3 regions of the Hoeflea algicola genome follow, and region 2 is predicted to be linked to each of the others. Evidence: predicted binding sites of a transcription regulator. Region 2 holds the regulator's gene; each other region holds the start of a gene.
The links. Region 2 encodes LexA, which represses DNA repair genes until DNA is damaged. Its sites were predicted from a motif close to TGTTCNNNNTGTGTTCNG; they were not measured.
Positions count from the first base shown of each region.

Region 1: OEG84_RS01980 (DNA polymerase IV) is a predicted target of LexA. The motif match lies at 1,612-1,629, and genes of this name have one in related genera.
Region 3: OEG84_RS13925 (helicase-related protein) is a predicted target of LexA. The motif match lies at 5,638-5,655, and genes of this name have one in related genera.

Region 1 covers NZ_JAOVZR010000001.1:391,465-398,170, forward strand. Annotated here, with positions in the region: gene dnaE (DNA polymerase III subunit alpha) at 1-244, shown strand, start outside; gene OEG84_RS01980 (DNA polymerase IV) at 282-1,595, opposite strand; gene OEG84_RS01985 (hypothetical protein) at 1,777-2,433, opposite strand; gene OEG84_RS01990 (DUF3572 domain-containing protein) at 2,433-2,699, opposite strand; gene OEG84_RS01995 (response regulator) at 2,918-3,289, shown strand; partial or broken gene OEG84_RS02000 (PleD family two-component system response regulator) at 3,305-4,679, shown strand; gene rpmG (50S ribosomal protein L33) at 5,195-5,362, opposite strand; gene OEG84_RS02010 (MFS transporter) at 5,455-6,639, opposite strand; gene OEG84_RS02015 (NUDIX hydrolase) at 6,658-6,706, opposite strand, start outside.
Region 2 covers NZ_JAOVZR010000001.1:617,138-623,843, reverse strand. Annotated here, with positions in the region: gene OEG84_RS03155 (peptidylprolyl isomerase) at 1-452, shown strand, start outside; gene trpD (anthranilate phosphoribosyltransferase) at 494-1,528, shown strand; gene trpC (indole-3-glycerol phosphate synthase TrpC) at 1,533-2,348, shown strand; gene moaC (cyclic pyranopterin monophosphate synthase MoaC) at 2,350-2,856, shown strand; gene OEG84_RS03135 (molybdopterin molybdotransferase MoeA) at 2,856-4,067, shown strand; gene lexA (transcriptional repressor LexA) at 4,166-4,879, shown strand; gene OEG84_RS03125 (ComEC/Rec2 family competence protein) at 5,185-6,285, opposite strand; partial or broken gene OEG84_RS25445 (ComEC/Rec2 family competence protein) at 6,425-6,706, opposite strand, start outside.
Region 3 covers NZ_JAOVZR010000001.1:2,837,842-2,844,547, reverse strand. Annotated here, with positions in the region: gene pyc (pyruvate carboxylase) at 1-873, shown strand, start outside; gene OEG84_RS13950 (hypothetical protein) at 1,027-1,431, shown strand; gene OEG84_RS13945 (GlcG/HbpS family heme-binding protein) at 1,436-1,867, opposite strand; gene phaR (polyhydroxyalkanoate synthesis repressor PhaR) at 2,093-2,686, opposite strand; gene OEG84_RS13935 (acetyl-CoA C-acetyltransferase) at 2,943-4,118, shown strand; gene phbB (acetoacetyl-CoA reductase) at 4,151-4,876, shown strand; gene OEG84_RS13925 (helicase-related protein) at 5,756-6,706, shown strand, end outside.

The DNA of each region.
Region 1 (6,706 bases), 230 kb from region 2:
GCTCGAAGATCGGGCCGCGCGCGGCCAGTCCGCACTCAGGGTTTACATGCGTGATGCAAAGCCGCTCAATTCGGTCTCGACCCAGTTGAAATCGCGCGGTGAAGGGCAGGTGTCTTTCGTCATGATCAAGGATGACGGTCGTCGAGAAATCGAAGTTACGTTGCCGGACCGCTACAAGCTCACACCGCAATTGGCTTCCGCGCTGAAGGCGGCGCCCGGTGTGCTTGACGTCGAGCTGGTTTAATGTCGGCGGCTTTCGCTGCTTGGAGCCGCTCTCTGAGCTAATCCTCTTCGGCCTGCTTGGTCTTGCGCGAGGTTCCGAAGGTATAACCGGTCTCCAAAATGTCGCGGCCGAATTTTTGCCGGACCTTGTCGATGGCGCTTTCCGCCACCGCCCGGCGCGCGGCGGCGGGGTCCACCAGATCCGGCGGGTCGGCGCGCGCCGCGTCGGTCAGGTCTGAAACGCCGATGCCGATCAGCCGGAAACGCTCGCCGCCGAGTTCTTTTTCCAGAAGATGCAGTCCGGTGCGGAAAACCCGGTCGGCAAGCACGGTCGGATCTTCAAGCTTGATATTGCGGGTGCGGCTTTTGAAATCGCCGGTCTTGAGCTTGAGCACCACTGTCTGCCCGGCAATGCCCGAGGCCTTGAGCCGGGCCGAGACCTTTTCCGACAGCCGCCGGAGCACCGGCACCAGATCCTTGGCCTCCGAAAGATCGTGGTTGAAGGTGGTTTCCGCCGAGACGCTCTTGGCGCCCTCATTGGGGTGCACGGTGCGATCGCCTTCGCCACGGGCCAGATGATAGAGGCGCTTGCCCATCACCCCGTAGCTGCGCATCAGCGCCGTCAGCTCCATGGTCTGCAACTGGCCAATGGTGCGGATGCCGTCGCGCTCCAACGTTGCCCCGAATGCCTTGCCAACGCCCCAGATCATCGTCACCGGACGCGGCTTGAGAAAATCCAGCGCCTCCTGCTTGCCGATCACCGAAAATCCGCGCGGCTTGTCGAGATCGGAGGCGACCTTGGCCAGGAACTTGCAATAGGACAGCCCCACCGACAGCGAGATGCCGATCTCGGCCTCCACCCGTGCGGCAAACCTGGCCAGCGTGCGGGCAGGGGTGTCCTTGTGCAGCCGTTCGGTGCCGGCAAGGTCCAGGAACGCCTCGTCGATCGAAATCGGCTGTACCAGCGGTGTGAGCTCTTCCATCATCCGCCGGACTTCGCGGCCGACGCGCGCGTATTTTTCCATGTCGGGCTTGATCACCACTGCATCCGGGCAGGCATCGAGCGCCTTGAACATCGGCATGGCCGAACGCACGCCATTGATCCGGGCGATGTAACAGCAGGTGGAAACCACGCCGCGCTTGCCACCGCCGATGATAACAGGCTTGTCGGCCAGTTCAGGATTGTCGCGTTTTTCCACCGTGGCGTAAAACGCATCGCAGTCAACATGGGCAAGCGTCAGCTCCCCGATTTCGCGGTGGCGGATAAGGCGCGGGCTGCCGCACATCGCACAGCGTCGCCCGGCGCCTGCCGGCGTCAGGCAATCACGGCAAAAACCGGGAAGTGGATCGGAATGCTGCGGCGCTTGGGGCATCGGCTCGATAGCAAAAGAGAACAAACGTTGAACATCGCCAGATTACGCAATAGTCTGGCGACTCACAAGTCCACCATTATGTGATGGGAGCCGGTTTTGATGTCGATGTCGATCTCGCCTTCTGGCCGAGGCGCTATGGCCACAGCCGGGAACGCCGTTCGGGCCCAAAAGCGCTATCTGTTCAGCCGGGAAGGGACGTCAGATGGGTCCTTATGAGCGCTTCCGCCTCGTTCCAGTCGCCCGCCATCGCAACGCCGTCACCTGGATGCGGCGCCAACGCCCGGAAAGCGTCGTTGGCCATCAGGTTGACCAGCAGCGTTTCGGGCATGTGCGCCCTTACCGACTGAAGATTGGTGAAAATGTCGTCGATGAACACCAGCGGGTGATCTCGGCCGGCATGCAGCGCCTTGACCGCCGGTCCTTTGGGCGCCTCGGTGGCAATCATCGGATAATCGAAGCCGTGCTGGTCGAGCAAGATGCGGCGCACCGATCGGTGGCGCGGCGGCATCGCCGTCAGAAACACGATATCGGCGTCTTCCGACAGCCGGGCCAGACTGTCGGCTGCCGCCTTGATCGGCGTCTGCCAGCCATCCTGGGCCGTGAAAAAGCTCTCCAACAGTTGCTCGACCTCGTCGTGTCCGGTTTCGGAACTGTCAGCAAGATTGAATATGTTGCCGGTGAGCCGGAACGAGCGCGGTCGCAACTCGTGGCCGTTATCGATCAGGAATGCCTGGAACGGGGTGATGAACTCCAGCACCACCTCGTCGATATCGCAAACGATCAAGGCTCTTTCGCCGAGATTGAGATCGTCATGTTCGGCGTCGGGAATGCGTATCATCATCCGGCCTCGCTGGCGCCGCCCAGCGCCTGGAAGGCGCGCGTCACCGCTTCCGGCCGGGTGCCGGTCGAGGCGCAAAAATCCATCAATGTCGGCTCGTGGTTCATCAGGAAACCGAGCACGCCGGCGAGAAACCCCGGTTCCTTTGCCGCTTCGCGCAGATTGGAAGCCTCAAGCCCGGTCAAGGCCAGAAAACGGCCCATCAGTTCGGGCTCTCCGGCCAGCCATCCAAGCACCGCAATCGCCGTTTCTTCTGCATCCGCCATCGCCCGGGTTTCCTTGTTTGGATCATGTACCGCATTCGCACGATCCGATTACCACTTTTTCAACCTAATGAAACTAAGGTGGTTGTGTTGACTGGCATCAGGACGCGGTTTGTTTGCAATCGGGTCTGGTGTGAGACTGGCAATTCTTGGCGGTGGCGGTTGGCATCGGGAGGATCTGGCAGGTTGGAAGAACCGCCGATTCGAGGATGGGAATGGATATGACAAAGCAGGTGATGATTGTTGAGGACAATGAACTCAACATGAAGCTGTTCCGGGACCTGATCGAAGCGTCAGGCTACAAGACCATCCAGACCCGCAATGGCATGGAAGCGATGGATCTTGCCCGCAAGCATCGCCCCGACCTTATCCTGATGGATATTCAGTTGCCCGAAGTCTCGGGTCTGGAAGTCACCAAATGGCTCAAGCAGGATGACGACCTGCATATGATTCCGGTTATCGCGGTTACCGCCTTTGCGATGAAGGGTGATGAGGAGCGCATCCGGCAGGGGGGCTGCGAGGCCTATATTTCCAAACCCATATCGGTGCCCAAATTCATCGAAACCCTCAAGACCTATCTCGGCGATGCATAGGGGCGGAGACTCAAGATGACCGCGCGGATCCTGGTGGTTGACGACATTCCGGCCAATGTGAAGCTTCTCGAGGCTCGGCTGCTGGCTGAATATTTCGAGGTGCTGACGGCCGAAGACGGCATGACCGCGCTGTCGATCTGCGACCAGACCCAGGTTGATCTCATCCTGCTCGACATCATGATGCCGGGCATCGACGGATTTGAAGTCTGCGAGCGGCTCAAGCAGAACCCGCGCACAGCCCATATCCCGGTGGTCATGGTCACCGCACTCGACCAACCGGCTGACCGGGTCCGCGGCCTCAAGGCCGGCGCCGACGATTTCCTGACCAAACCGGTCAATGACCTGCAACTGATGACCCGAGTGAAGAGCCTGGTTCGCTTCAAGGCGCTCTCTGACGAGCTTCGGCTGCGTGCCGAGACTGCGCGCGACCTTGGCCTCGAGGGGCTGCTGGCGCCGCACCAGGGGCATCTGGAAGAGCCCGGACTTGTGTTACTGGTCGAAGGCCGCGCCAACACCCAGGACCGCATGACCCGGGCGCTGAAGGGCATCGCAGATGTCACCGCCATCGGCGATCCGCAGGCGGCGCTGTTCGAGGCGGCCGAAAAACCTTATGAGCTGGTAATCGTTTCCTCGGCGCTCGAAGATTACGATCCGCTGAGGCTGTGCTCGCAACTGCGTTCGCTCGATCGCACGCGCTTCATCCCGATGCTGATGGTCGCCGAGCAGGGCGAAGAGGACCTGATGATCCGGGCGCTCGATCTCGGCGTCAATGATTATCTGCTGCGGCCGCTCGATCCCAACGAACTAGTTGCCCGCAGCGTCACCCAGATCCGCCGCATGCGCTACACCGGCCAACTGCGTTCGAGCCTGACGCAATCGGTCGAGTTTGCCGTCACCGATCTCGCTGACCGGGCTCAACAATCGCCGTTATCTCGATACCCATCTGGCGGCGCTGGTCGAGCGCTCCAACCGACGTGGCCGTCCGTTGTCAGTGCTGATTACCGATATCGATCATTTCAAGGCTATCAACGATGTTCATGGCCATGAAGGCGGCGATGACGTGCTGCGCGAATTTTCCCGCCGGTTGCGCGGCGCGGTGCGCGGTGCCGATCTTGCCTGCCGTTATGGCGGCGAGGAATTTGTCGTGGTGATGCCCGACACGACGCCTGATGTCGCCTCACAGGTTGCCGAACGGCTGCGCAATGCCATCGCTTCGGCGCCATTCAAGGTTTCAGCCACCGGTGCCATGGCGGCGGTGACCACCTCGGTCGGCATCGCCACCTTGGAGAACGCCGGCGAGGGTGTCGATGCGCTGCTTCGCCGCGCCGACCAGGCACTGTACCGGGCCAAGAACGCCGGCCGCAACCGCGTCGTCTGTGAAGCCGCCTGATTCTGCGTTGCGGGTGGAGCGGGTTGATGCTCGTGTTGTCGGCGAAACCCCTTAAATCCTAGGCATTTCATGATTAAACCACATCAAAGCGGACCTATCGGCATAAACAGCTGATCGGCGCGTCGCGTAGTGCCGTTTTCGCACAGTCACTATTTCGTGCAGCATCAGCAGTTTTACGCGCTGTAATTAACCACAACCGTGGACAGAGCTGGTCGTTGGTTAAGAAACTATTGATTTTTGGGCGATTTTGTACAAAAGTTCATAGTGAAGACGGTGTCCAAGTGTTGTCACATCAAACTGATACAGTCTTACTGAATACGAAAACCCCATGATGTTCAGGTCCGCCGCATCTCCTGGGTCGTGGGGCGGCCGATCGAAATTAAGTGCATAGTGGCATCCTCGTTCCACGCCTTTGTTTTGGTCGGCCCTTGATACAAAAAACCCGCCTCTGGAAAGAGGCGGGTTTTTTGCTTTGATCGATACTGTTCCGGTGAGTCGCCGGGGCAGGGAGCCTGTTACTTGATCTTGGCTTCCTTGAATTCGACGTGCTTCTTGGCAATCGGGTCGTACTTGGTCTTCACCATCTTGTCGGTAAAGGTACGGCTGTTCTTCTTTGTTACGTAGAAAAAGCCCGTGTCGGCGGTCGACTGGAGCTTGATCTTGATGGTGGTCGCCTTGGCCATGGTGTTTTGCCTTCTTCAAAAATGAAGCCGCGGGCAGCACACAAGGCTCCACGGCGAAACTTGCGCGGAAACTACAAAAGCCCGGCGGAAAGTCAAGTCCGTTTTGGGCTAAGCAGCAGCCGAAACAGCGTTAGCACCACATACAGGCCGAAAAAGAACGCCAACGCCCAGGCAAAACCGTGAGTCCCGCTCAGATCCATGGCCACGCCGATGGTCTGCGGTCCCAGCAACATGCCCATTGCATAGCAGAACACGAAGGCGGCATTGGCCGAGGCCAGATCGGCGCCATGCAGCTTGTCGCCCAGATGCGCCAGCCCGACGGTGTAGAGCCCGGCAACGCTGCCACCCCAGAACAACAGGATGACGGCTGTCAGCAGCCAGTTGTGGATCAGGAAGGGCAGCGCCAGCGAGCCGACCAGCCCGATCACAGCAAATAACGAAAGCAGCCGACGGCGATCGCCAATCCGGTCGGCGACCAGTCCCACCGGGATCTGGAACAAGACGTTGCCCAGGCCGATCATGGTCAACAGCAGTGCGCCTTGCGATTCGGTGAAGCCGGTGCGGTTGGCGTAGACCGGAAACAGCGAAAGACCGCCTGATTCGACCGCGCCGAACACGAACACTGCAGCCGTTGCCGTGGGAACCAGGAAAATATAGCGCATGAACGGAATGTCGGTTGAGGGGCCGATTACCGGGTTTTCCTTGCGCGCCATCAGGATTGGGATCGCAGCCATCAGGATGATGCCGGCGCCGATTGCAAACGGCATCACGCCTTCAGAGCCGACCACCGAAAAGATCAGCGGTCCCGCGGCAAATCCCAGGGAAAGAACCGTGGCGTAAATTCCCAGCACCAGGCCGCGTCGCGATGGTGGGGCAGCCGTGTTGATCCAGAATTCCGAGAGTACGAACAGCACCGTGATCGCGCCGTGAAAGATGATTCGTAGCGGAAACCACATCCACAGCGCTTCTGCATAAAAGAAGCCCAGTGCACTGGCCGCCGCCGCGATGATGGCCAGCACCATGGTGTTGACCACGGTCAGTCGCTGGGCAATCCAGGTGGTTACCGGCGCCGCCGCCATCGCCGCCACACCAGCCATGGCCGAATTGAGCCCGATCATTGTCGAGGAGACGCCGCGTTTTTCCAGAATGACTGAAAGCAGCGGTAGCCCAAGACCTATAGCAATGCCGACAGCGGTAATGGCTGCAACGGCAGCTATCAGCGCTGGCCAGTGGATCTCCTCGCGGATCGCCGGTGTGCCTGAGGAAGAATGATCCATCTGCAAAAACCTGGTGGGTTAAATCAACTCGCGAACGAATCGTCCATTGCGGAAATAGTAGAAAGAA
Region 2 (6,706 bases):
TGCGCGATCGGGTGGTGGCCGACTGGACAGCAGAGAAGTCGCTGGAAGCACTCGGCGCCAAGGCCAACGAACTTCATGAGCGGCTCGAAAAGGGCGCCGAGCTTGCGAAAATCGCCGAGGAACTGGCGGTATCGGTGGAAACCAAATATGCGCTCAACCGTCGCGGCGCTGACGCGGTGTTTGGTGCGGCAGCTGTTTCGGAAGCCTTCGCCGGCCCGAAAGGCCATCTCGGCGTGGCCAACGACGCCTCGGGCGAAAACAAGATCCTGCTGCAGGTCAAGTCGGTCAACGACGCGTCCACGGTGACGGCGGGTTCGGTTGCAGCCGAGCAACGCGCGCAGGTTTCACAACAGGTGGCTGACGACATTCTCGACCAGATGGTGGCACGGTTGCAGGCCGATCTGGGGGTATCCATCGACCAGGCGCTGGCCGACCGGGCCCTTGCGTTCTAAGCCGGAAAGACCAGATTACGTAGACAGGGAAAGCAGGCACCATGGCCGATCTCAAATCCTTCATCGCCAAGGTGGCGGGCGGCGAGCCTCTTGACCGCGAAAAAGCCCGACGCGCCTTCGGGGTGATGATGTCGGGCGATGCCACGCCTTCGCAAATCGGCGGGTTCCTGATGGCACTCAGGGTCCGCGGCGAAAGCGTCGATGAAATCTACGGCGCGGTCAGCGTGATGCGCGAGCGCATGCTGCCGGTCAGCGCGCCCGCCGATGCGATCGACATCGTCGGCACCGGCGGCGACGCTTCGGGCACCTACAATGTATCGACGGCGGCGGCCTTCATCACTGCCGGCGCCGGCGTCAAGGTGGCCAAGCACGGCAACCGGGCGCTGTCGTCGAAATCGGGAGCTGCGGATTCGCTCGCCGCACTCGGGATCTCGCTGGAACTTGCGCCCGAAGGCATTTCCGCCTGTATCGACCAGGCCGGTGTCGGCTTCATGTTCGCGCCAGCCCATCATTCGGCGATGCGCCATGTCGGGCCGAGCCGGGTCGAGCTTGGCACCAGAACAATCTTCAACCTGTTGGGACCGCTCGCCAATCCGGCCGGCGTCAAGAGGCAGTTACTGGGGGTGTTTGCGCCCGAATGGCTGCAGCCGCTGGCCGAAGTGATGCGTGATCTGGGATCGGAAACGGTCTGGGTGGTGCATGGCGACGGGCTGGACGAGATGACCACGACCGGAACGACGCAAATTGTAGCGCTGGAAGACGGCAAGATCCGTTCGTTTGAAACAACCCCGGAAGAATTTGGCCTGACGCGGGTGCCGCTGGCCAAGCTGAAGGGCGGCGACGGCGCCTATAACGCCAAGGCGCTTAAGCGGCTGCTCGAGGGCGAAGCCGGCGCCTACCGCGACATCTCGGTGCTGAATGCTGCCGGCGGGCTGGTGGTGGCCGGCAAAGCGGAAACGCTGGCTGACGGCATTACCTTGGCCAACCAGTCAATTGACAGTGGTGCGGCATTGGCAGCACTCGACACACTGGTCAGTGTGTCGCAAGCTCATGCTCCTGCACCAAAGGCGGGCTGAGCCAATGAGCGATATTCTGACACGAATCGAAACCTACAAGCGCGAAGAGATCGCCGCTGCCAAGGCCAAGCTGCCGCTTGGCGAGATCAAGGCACGCGCAGCCGACACCGAGCCGCCGCGCGACTTCATTGCCGCAATCGAGGCCAAGCATGCCGATGGCGGTTATGCGCTGATTGCCGAGATCAAGAAGGCAAGCCCGTCAAAAGGCCTGATCCGCGCCGATTTCGATCCGCCGTCGCTGGCCAAGGCCTATGAGGCAGGAGGGGCTGCCTGTCTTTCGGTGCTGACCGATGCGCCCTCGTTTCAGGGAGCGCCGGAATTTCTGACCGCGGCACGTGCGGCCTGCAAGCTGCCGGCGCTGCGCAAGGATTTCATGTTCGACATCTACCAGGTGCACGAAGCGCGGGCCTGGGGTGCGGATGCGATCCTGATCATCATGGCGTCGCTGGACGATGACGACGCCAAGCGGCTGGAAGACGAAGCCCATGAGCTCGGCATGGCGGCGCTGATCGAAGTGCATGACGAGGACGAGCTCACACGTGCGCTCAAACTCGATAGCCGGCTGATCGGCGTCAACAACCGCAATCTGAGGACCTTCGAGGTCTCATTGAGCGTTTCCGAACGGCTGGCGGCGATGGTGCCGGATGACCGGATCCTGGTAGGCGAAAGCGGCATCGGATCGCACGCCGATTGTGCGCGGCTGTCGCGCAGCGGCATCTCGACATTCCTGGTCGGCGAAAGCCTGATGCGCCAGACCGATGTGACGGCAGCCACCCAAATGCTGCTTTCAGGCGACAGCGCACGCACGGCGGCTGAATAAGATGGCCGATGAGACCTCCTCGCGGCTCACCCATCTTGCCGAGGACGGTTCGGCGGCAATGGTGGATGTCGGTGACAAGGCCAATACGGTGCGCATTGCCGAAGCCGAAGGCCATGTGCGGATGAAGCCCGAAACGCTCAAGCTTATCCTTGATGGCAACATGAAGAAGGGCGACGTGATTGGCGTCGCGCGGGTTGCCGGCATCATGGCGGCCAAGCAGACCGCAAACCTGATTCCGCTTTGCCATCCGCTGGCGCTGACCAAGGTGAGCGTCGACATCACCGCCGATGACGCCCTGCCCGGCCTGCGCGTGCGCACGCTGGCAAAACTGACCGGCAAGACCGGTGTGGAGATGGAGGCGCTGACGGCAGCGTCGGTCGCCTGCCTGACCATCTATGACATGGGCAAGGCGGTGGACCGCGGCATGGAAATCGGCGGGATCAGGGTGATCGCCAAGTCCGGCGGCAAGTCCGGAACCTGGGATCTGAAGACCGAGGAGGCTGAGTGATGGCGCTGATGCCAGTGGACGACGCACTTGCGCAGATACTCGAGGGAGCCGCCCCCCGGGGTGAGCCGGAAATGCTCGGCCTGGCCGAGTGTTTCGACCGGGTTCTGGCGCGCGATCTCAAAGCGCTGCGCACCCATCCCCCGTTTGCGGCATCAGCCATGGATGGTTACGCGGTGCGGGCGCAAGACGTGAAGGCCGGCACCGTGTTGAAGCTTCAAGGCGAATCATCTGCCGGGCACAGTTTTGACGGGACGCTTGAGCCGGGCTCGACAGTCCGCATCTTCACCGGCGCGCCGGTGCCAGCGGGCGCCGATGCTATTGTCATTCAGGAACATGTCTCACCGCTTGGCGACGGCACCGTGAGAATCAACGAGGCAGCCATAGACGGCCGGCATATCCGCCCTGCGGGTGTTGATTTCACAGAGGGAAAGGTGGGGCTCGAAGCCGGACGGCTGCTCGACGCGGGCGCGATCACCTTTGCAGCCGCCATGAACCACGCGAGCCTGCCGGTGGCACGCAGGCCAAGGGTGGCGATACTCGCCACCGGCGACGAATTGCGCCTGCCCGGCCAGAAGCTTGGCCCATCGCAAATCATTGCCTCGAACACCTTTGGAGTGGCGGCGCTGGCGCGTGGCGCAGGCGCCGACGTGATCGATCTGGGGATCGCCGAGGACCGGATGGAAGCGCTGGATGCGGCGCTTGATTCGGCAATTTCACAGGGCGCCGATGTGCTGGTGACCATTGGCGGGGCTTCGGTGGGCGACCATGATCTGGTGCAGGAAGCCATGACCGGGCGCGGTATGGCGCTCGATTTCTGGAAAATCGCCATGCGCCCGGGCAAGCCGCTGATGTCGGGACGGCTGGGTGAAATGCGGGTGCTAGGACTGCCGGGAAATCCGGCTTCGAGCCTTGTCTGTGCGTATCTATTCCTAGAACCGCTGGTGGCACGACTGGGCGGACGCCCTGCCCCGAAGCGGATCCAAAAAGCCATACTGACCAGAGACTTGCCGGAAAACGACCAGCGCCAGGACTATCTTCGTGGGGACCTTGCGCCGGGCCCCGAGGGCGGGCTCGAGGCAACACCGTCGCTACGTCAGGATTCATCATTGATGAAGATATTTTCGGATGCCCGCTGCCTGATCATTCGGCCGCCTTTTGCGCCGCCGGCAATAGCTGGCGACGCTTGCGATGTGCTGGTTTTGCGCCCCTGATGTTCCGTCAATGTTTCGGCTGCTCTTGCGGAACACATATAGAACATGGTATTTCGGTTCTGGTTTTGTTTCTCCTCGGGCACCGGGACGTATGAATCATGTTGACGCGCAAACAACACGAACTTCTGCTTTTCATTCACGAACGGATGAAGGAAAGCGGGATTCCCCCTTCCTTCGACGAGATGAAGGATGCGCTTAATCTTGCTTCCAAATCCGGGATTCACCGGCTGATCACGGCGCTTGAGGAACGCGGCTTCATCCGCCGCCTACCCAATCGGGCACGGGCGCTGGAAGTGATCAAGCTGCCCGAGAGCTACCAGAACAATTTGCAGCCGCGGCGCGGATTTTCGCCGAGCGTGATCCAGGGCAGCCTCGGTAAACCGGAATCGGTGCGTCGTGCAGTCCCTGCCAATGACGAACCGGCGACCACGGCAGAAGTGCCGATGATGGGCCGGATTGCCGCTGGCGTGCCGATTTCGGCGATTCAGAACAACACCCACAGCATCAACGTGCCGGTGGAAATGATCGGCCCGGGCGAGCATTACGCGCTTGAGGTCAAGGGTGATTCGATGATCGAGGCCGGCATTTTTGATGGGGATACGGTGGTAATCCGCAATGTTTCGACGGCAAGCCCCGGCGATATCGTGGTGGCGCTGGTCGATGACGAGGAAGCCACGCTGAAGCGGTTCCGCCGCAAGGGTGCTTCGATCGCGCTGGAAGCAGCCAACCCGGCCTATGAAACCCGAATTTTCGGCCCGGACCGGGTCAAGGTGCAAGGCAAGCTGGTGGGCCTGATCCGCCGCTATCACTAAAACTGCCCTGCCCGGCTGAACGGCCGGACGCGCAAACCGCGCGGTAAGACTTGAGACGAAAGCGGCCCGGATATCCCCTCGGATTTCCGGGCCGCTGTCATGAGCGGGTGGACGAAAGACAATTCTGGCGCCTTGGTACGGACCCAGACAGTATGGCGCCGGCATCTGCTGCTGCGGTCTGTTTTTATTGCCTGTTCGCGTGGTCGACTGAAGGCCGCACCTCAGACCGGACCGGGATTAACTTGAGAAATTCGTTATCTCGGAACCGCTGCCCGGTTTTGCGCGATGTGGGTTCGAGCCGCCTATTACGGCAAATCATAGCTTTGCGTCCGCCAGTCATAATAGCGCTGAACTGTCCACGGCCTGACGACCCCCTCAAGGGCTGCCTCGATGTCAAATACCGGACGTTTTCTGGGAGCACGGCCGCGAGCGCCGATACCACCGGATCCACGCACGGCCTGTGAAGCTACCCTGGTGGCAGCACTGGCACCGATCCCCGGCGGCGACCCTGGTGGATCGACATTGAGGATGCGAATCGCCAGGGCGCCGCTGCGACGCAAGCTGCGCGATGTGACCAGCGTCGCGCCGGAGCGGCAGGCGCTCATATAAACAGGGGTGGCGACGATCACCAGATCGGCGCGGTCACAAGCCGGGCCGATCAGTTCGGCGCGGTCAATGGCGATGATTGTCGCCTGCTTGTAAATCGCGGCGCAGACTCCCCGACTTGCGCACTGAAACCGGGAGGGCTGGTCTGCGGCAGCGGCCATCAGCGGATCGAGAATTTTTGCCTGCATTTCATGGGCCGCCTGTGTTTCGGGCTCGGTGGCTGTGGCGATCAAAGCGGTGCTGTGGGGCACTGGCGGCAGGTGCTGCGGACCGCGCAGAGCGGTCTGCCATTGCCGGAAGGTGAACTCCGAAGGGCGTGCGGCGTTGCTGGCAAGACCATCGGGGGTGTTCAGGCCAATCAGGCGGCCATCCTCGCTGACCAGAATATCGGGAGCCCGCGGCGCCAGCGGTGGTAACGCCAGCACGGCGCCTGCGGCGATCAGCGCGGTGCCCGCAAGCCGCAGTCGGCTGCGCAGCATGACCAGTACGATCAACCCAGCGCCTGCCGCAACGGTGGCGTGCAGCGGGATCTGACCGATCAGCAGATCGCCGCCGAATGCGTCGACATAGCGGGCGACGGCGATAACGCCGCGCAACCCCAACCCCATCAGTTGCAGCGGCCAGGCGTCGAGCCCGAACGGCATGGTCAGCATGGCGACCAGGCCTGAGGGCATGACCACGAAAGTCACCAGCGGCATGGCGAGCATGTTGGCGAGCAAGCCGTTTCCCGCCACCCGGTTGAAATGATGCGCCGAGAACAGACCAGTGGCGAGGCCTGCAACCAGCGAAGTGATCGCCAAGCCGATCAGCCCCCGGACAATCCGGGCCAGCCACTCCGGCGGTTTGAAGAAGCGGTGGGCGCTGTTGCCGCCCGATCTCGCGCGTTCGTCTTCGGCCGGTCAGCGCGGCATAGGCGGAGACCAGCGCTGCGGTTGCCGCAAACGACATCTGGAAACCGGGGCCAACCACGGCAGATGGCGAGATCAGGATGATCAGGATTGCGGCCAGCGCGACATTGCGCATGGTCAGTGCCGGCCGGTCGGCGAGAACTGCGACCAGCATGACAATTAGCATGATCCAGGCACGCAATGTCGGCACGCTGCCGCCCGAAATCAACAGGTAAGCGGTTGCGGTCAGCATGGCGCCAATGGCGGCTGCCTTTTTGACCGGCCAGGCTTCGACCAGCCCGGGAAACAGCGCCAGCCCCATTCTCAACCCGAC
Region 3 (6,706 bases), 2.2 Mb from region 2:
GTGGCACAGGCCTATGCTGACGCCAACCAGATGTTCGGTGATATCGTCAAGGTGACACCTTCCTCGAAGGTGGTTGGCGACATGGCGCTGATGATGGTCAGCCAGGATCTGAGCGTCGGCGACGTCGAAAACCCGGAAAAGGACGTCTCCTTTCCCGAATCGGTGGTCTCGATGATGCGCGGCGATCTGGGGCAGCCGCCCTCCGGCTGGCCGGAGGCTCTGCAAAGCAAGGTGCTGAAGGGCGAAGAGGCCTATACGGCGCGACCCGGATCATTGCTGGCCGCAGCCGACCTCGACGCCGAGCGCAACGAGATCGAGACCAAGCTGGAGCGGAAGATCAGCGAAAACGAATTTGCTTCGTACCTGATGTATCCCAAGGTGTTTACCGATTTCGCGCTGGTCAGCGAGACCTATGGGCCAGTGAGCATGCTGCCGACGCCAGCCTATTTTTACGGCATTTCGGTTGGTGGCGAATTGTTGGTCGAGATCGAGAAAGGCAAGACGCTGGTGATCCAGAACCTTGCCCAGAGCGAGCCCGACGATAAGGGCCTGGTTACGGTGTTCTTTGAACTCAACGGCCAGCCACGGCGGATCAAGGTGCCGGACCGGGCACATGGCGCATCGGGATCTGCGGCGCGGCGCAAGGCGGAACTCGGCAATGACGCCCATGTCGCGGCCCCGATGCCGGGCGTGATCTCGACGGTGGCGGTGGCCCAGGGTCAGAAAATCAAGGCCGGGGACGTGCTGGTGTCGATCGAGGCGATGAAGATGGAAACGGCCATCCATGCCGAGCGCGATGGCACGCTGGCAGAAGTTCTGGTCAAGACCGGGGATCAGATCGACGCCAAGGATCTGCTGGTGGTTTACGCCTGAGTTAAACCGCGGGCGCGTGCCTGTGGGTTTCGATGCCCGGCTTCGGGCTTGCGCCGGGGCTGATGATTTCGCAATGTCGCAATGCGTCTCTTGCGCGCGCCTGGCTCCATCGGGGCCGGGTGCGCCTTATCTGCCACCACGAGGATATATCCCATGCTTGCCGCCATTCCGCTGATGATCGTGCCACTGGTGCTCTACAATCTTGTCATGCTGGGAATCGTCGGCGGCGGTATTGCCGGGCTGGGTTCTACCGTCACCTCGATGTCGATGATGTCGGGGGCAACCTGGACCATGAGTCTGGGTGACCTGCTGATTGTCATCGCGCTGGGGCTGTTGTTCATCGAAGTGCTGAAAGCAACCCGTACCGGCGCCTGGTCAGTGATCGATCACATGCTGTCGATGTTTGTTTTCGTGGCGTTTCTGGTCGAGTTTCTGCTCGTGCGGGATGCCGCCACCCAGGTGTTTTTCATCCTGATGGTGACGGCTCTAATCGACGTGATCGCCGGTTTTTCCGTCGCTATCCGCTCGGCCGGCCGCGATGTTTCCATCGGTCTGTAGTGGTTCAGCCGCCGTCGGCGGTTAAGCCTGCGGCTTCGATGCCGGTAATGGCGCAGATCTCGTCATTATCGGATGAATCTCCGGTGATTCCGACCGCGCCGATGATGGCGCTCTTGCGGTCGCGGACCAGAACACCGCCCGGGACGGCAACGATTTTGCCGCCGGAGACCGCCGACAGCCCCTCGAGGAAATGCGGCCGGGTTTCAGCCTGGGCGTTGAGCCAGCGCGAGCCGGCGCCAACGGCCAGCGCGCCATAGGCTTTGCCGCTGGCTATTTCAAAGCGCATCATCGAGGCGCCGTCCTGGCGTTGAAACGCCTTGGGGTGGCCGCCTGCGTCCAGCACGACAACGCTCAGCGGTTTGAGATCCAGTTCCTTGCCCTTGGCGAGCGCCGCTGTGATGATCTTGAGCGACTTGGCGAGCGTAAGGTCGGTCATGGTGCATACCTCTCATGAAATCGTTGGAAAAATCGAAACAGGTATACGCATCAAAGCGGCGGGGACGCCAGTTATCTGTTCGGAATATGAGGCGGGAAGCTGCTATCGGAATAGCGATACAATCGGCCGAGCTAAGGCCGGACGCGTCGGGTTGGGGCGCAGGTGGCGCAGCCGAAGCGGCGCTGCCACTCCGGGTACGGCGCTGCTTGGAGAAGCGCGTACCGCTTAATTGCCGATCGAGTTGATCTTGTCCTGCAAGGCCTTGAGTTGCGCTTTCAGATCGTCGATGTCCTTGGACGTGTCAGACTTCTTCTGGCTGTCCTCGGGCTCGCCCGAATGACCCAACGCAAACGGCGAAAACATCTGCATCGCCTTCTGGAACATCTCGGTGTTGCGGCGCACCTGGTCCTCGACCAGCTGCAACGGTAGCTGGATGTTGGGCGCCATCGGATTGTTGCCATTGGTGCTGGCGAGCTGGGCGCGCATCTGTTCCTGCTGGTCGGTCAGCGCCGACATCGAATGTTCGAGATAGCTTGGCACCACCATCTGCAGTTGGTCACCGTAAAACGAGATCAGTTGCCGCAGGAAGGATACCGGCAGCAGAGTATTGCCGGTTTTGGATTCCTGCTCGAAAATGATCTGGGTGAGAACCGAATGGGTAATGTCGTCGCCGCTCTTGGCGTCCAGAACCGAAAAATCCTCGCCCTTCTTGACCATCACCGCGAGGTCATCGAGCGTCACATAGGTGCTCGTCCCGGTATTGTAGAGACGGCGATTGGCATATTTCTTGATTGTTACCGGGCCACTGTTTTTTGCCATCTTCGCTCTCCTTCAAGGTCCTGTTGGACCCAGGATCTTGATCCTGAATGTCATAGTTTGAACAGGACTGTAGGCGAAAATGCCTTGGAATGACAATTCCTTTGTGCATTGCGGTGAATGCGGCCTTCCGCAGGTCATACAATAGTTTTGATTATATCGATTGCGCCGTGTTTTTTGCAGTGCGATATTTGACAGCCGGATCAAGCTCCGTCACGTTCGATCCAGCCTCACACTTTCAGATGACAGGAATTTCGTCATGAGCTCAATCGTTATCGCCAGCGCCGCCCGTACCCCCGTTGGGTCCTTCAACGGCGCATTCGCAAATGTCTCCGCCCACGCGCTTGGCGCGGCCGCGATCAAGGCGGCGCTCGAACGCGCCGGCGTTGATGGTGCCGATGTCGACGAAGTCATCATGGGGCAGGTGCTGCCCGCGGGCGAAGGCCAGAACCCGGCGCGCCAGGCGGCGATGGCGGCTGGCATCCCGCAGGAAACCACTGCCTGGGGGCTCAACCAGCTGTGCGGTTCGGGCCTGCGCGCGGTCGCGCTCGGCATGCAGCAGATCGCCATGGGCGATGCCAAGATCATAGTCGCCGGCGGGCAGGAATCCATGTCGATGGCGCCGCATTGCGCGCATCTGCGCGCTGGTACCAAGATGGGCGACGTCAAGTTTACCGATACCATGCTGAGCGACGGCCTAACCGATGCGTTCTACGGCTACCATATGGGCGTGACTGCCGAAAACATCGCCAAGAAATGGCAGCTCAGCCGCGAGCAGCAGGACACTTTCGCCGTGGCTTCGCAGAACAAGGCGGAAGCCGCCCAGAAGGCAGGCCGGTTCGCCGACGAGATCGTTCCGTTTGTGATCAAGGGCCGCAAGGGCGATGTCACCGTTGAGCATGACGAGTACATCAAGGCCGGCACCACGATCGATGGCGTCGGCAAGCTGCGCCCGGCCTTCGACAAGGAAGGCACGGTAACCGCCGCCAACGCCTCGGGGTTGAACGATGGTGCTGGTGCTGTGGTGCTGATGAGTGCCGAGGAAGCCAAGAAGCGTGGTATCGAGCCGCTGGCGCGGATTGTCTCATGGGCAACCGCTGGCGTCGATCCGCAGATCATGGGCACAGGCCCGATCCCGGCTTCGCGCAAGGCCCTTGAAAAGGCAGGCTGGAGTGTCGGCGATCTAGACCTGGTCGAGGCCAACGAAGCCTTTGCCGCGCAGGCCTGCGCGGTCAACAAGGAACTCGGTTGGGACGAGGCGATCGTTAACGTCAATGGCGGCGCGATTGCCATTGGTCATCCGATCGGCGCTTCCGGCGCACGCATTCTCAACACTTTGCTGTTCGAAATGAAGCGCCGCGGCGCCAAGAAAGGCCTGGCGACGCTGTGCATCGGTGGCGGCATGGGTGTGGCCATGTGTGTCGAACGCGACTGAATACATAATCATAACAATCTGGGAGGATCGGCATGAGTAAAGTAGCAATCGTGACGGGAGGGTCACGGGGCATTGGGGCGGCGATTTCAGTGGCCTTGAAAGCGGCCGGGTATACGGTCGCCGCCAATTATGCTGGCAATGACGAGGCGGCTGCGAAATTCACCGCGGAAACCGGGATCAAGGCCTTCAAATGGTCGGTCGCCGATTACGACGCTTGCGTCGCCGGCATTGCCCAGGTGGAAGCCGATCTCGGCCCGGTGGCGGTGCTGGTCAACAATGCAGGCATCACCCGCGACGGGATGTTTCACAAGATGACGCCGCAGATGTGGAACGAAGTGATTTCCACCAATCTGTCAGGCCTGTTCAACATGACCAACCCGGTGTGGAGCGGCATGCGCGAACGCAAGTTCGGCCGTGTTATCAACATCTCCTCGATCAATGGCCAGAAGGGCCAGGCGGGACAGGTCAATTATTCGGCAGCCAAGGCCGGAGACATCGGCTTTACGCGGGCGCTGGCCCAGGAAGGCGCGCGCGCAGGCATCACGGTCAACGCCATTTGCCCCGGCTATATCGGCACCGACATGGTCAAGGCCATCGACGAGAAGGTACTCAAGGAGCGCATCATCCCGCAGATTCCGGTGGGCCGGCTTGGCGAGCCCGAGGAAATCGCCCGCGCGGTGGTGTTCCTGGCGGCCGACGACGCCGGTTTCATCACTGGATCGACGATCTCGGCCAATGGCGGTCAGTATTTCAGCTGATCAAGCCATTGATCCTGCCACGACAACAAACGGCTCCTTCGGGGGCCGTTTTCATTTGCGCCCGCCGCGTATCTCGAAGTGAGCCGGACAAAGGTTAATTCTGGCACGAATTTTCGGATGCGGAATGGGGCTGCGGCGCCGGAAATGGTGCCCAGGGAACGCAGTTCCTACCAGATTTTGCGGTGAACAAACGGCCAACGCCCGCAAATCGCTGATTCGTTCCGCTGCTGTTCTGAAAGTTAACGTGGCGGGTTGAGCTGTTGTTGCGTGTACACGCGAACCGTCTGGAAAGATTAATCAATTCCTAACGAAATGGTGCCGGAGGGAAGCCGATGGTTTGGCAAAAGTTAACAGTGGCGGCCCATTTGACGTGGTTCGGCGAACAGGCGGTTCTGTATCTGGTAGGGGATTGTGCCGTTGTTGCGACATGTTGGGGTGAACAAACAGAGAAACAAGTCAGGTAGGTGATTCGTCGCCGATTCGTTCCGGCGCTGTTCCGAAAGTTAACACGGGATCGAAAATGCCAGTGATTTCGTTAGGGATCTGTTTGGAATAATTAATGAAATATGAAGTCGAGCAAATTGCCGAATAATCCGGTTGCGGTGCCGGAGCGGCTGGATGCAAAGGTTAACAGCCACCCCGATATTCGCGTAGGTTGTTGCCGTGCTGATTCAGCATCTAGTGCGATCCGCGGTCGGTTTTCCCATATGTTGCGGTGAACAAAAGCAGAATATGGATGAGTCATTGATTCGTCGCTGGTTTGTTCCGTCACTGTTCCCCTGGTTAACGCGGCGGCCGTGATGGGAACGGATTTTAGCACTGTTTCGAACCTGCCAATGTGCTAGGACGAAGCTTGTACTGATCCTGAAACGGACGATGATGCCCGCTTCCCGCAGCCACCCTCCCGAACCGCTGATTCTGTCTGGCCGCGGCGTTACTGCCGTGCTTGGGCCGACCAACACCGGCAAGACCCATTATGCGATCGAGCGCATGGCCGCGCATTCCTCCGGGGTGATCGGCTTGCCGCTGAGGCTTTTGGCGCGCGAAGTCTATGGCCGCATGGTCGACAAGGTCGGTGCGCAGCATGTCTCTCTGGTCACCGGCGAGGAAAAGATCACCCCGCCGGGCGCGCGCTATTCGGTCTGCACAGTGGAGGCGATGCCGCAGCAGACTGACGCCGCCTTTGTGGCTATCGATGAGGTGCAGATTGCCGGCGACTTGGAGCGCGGGCACGTGTTTACCGACCGGATCCTGTCGTTGCGCGGTCGCGAGGAGACATTGCTGCTGGGGTCTGCCACCGTTCGCGGGATCCTCGAACACCTGTTGCCAGGGATCACCATCGTCGAGCGGCCAAGGCTGTCGGAACTGCACTATGCCGGTTCGAAGAAGATCACCCGGCTGCCGCGGCGCTCGGCGATCGTTGCGTTTTCCGCCGACGAGGTCTACGCCATCGCCGAACTGGTGCGCCGCCAGCGTGGCGGGGCTGCGGTGGTGCTGGGCGCGCTGAGCCCGCGCACCCGAAACGCCCAGGTCGAGCTCTACCAGAATGGTGATGTCGACTACCTGGTCGCTACCGACGCAATCGGCATGGGGCTCAATCTCGATGTCGATCACGTCGCCTTCGCCCAGGAGCGCAAATTCGACGGCTATTCCTACCGGCAACTGACCGCGTCGGAGTTCGGGCAGATCGCCGGCCGTGCCGGACGGCATCTGCGCGATGGCACCTTCGGCGTCACCGGCCAGGTCAATCCATTGGCCGATGATCTGGTGCAGCGGCTGGAAAGCCACGTATTCGAACCGGTCAAGATTCTGCAGTGGCGCTCCAAGCAA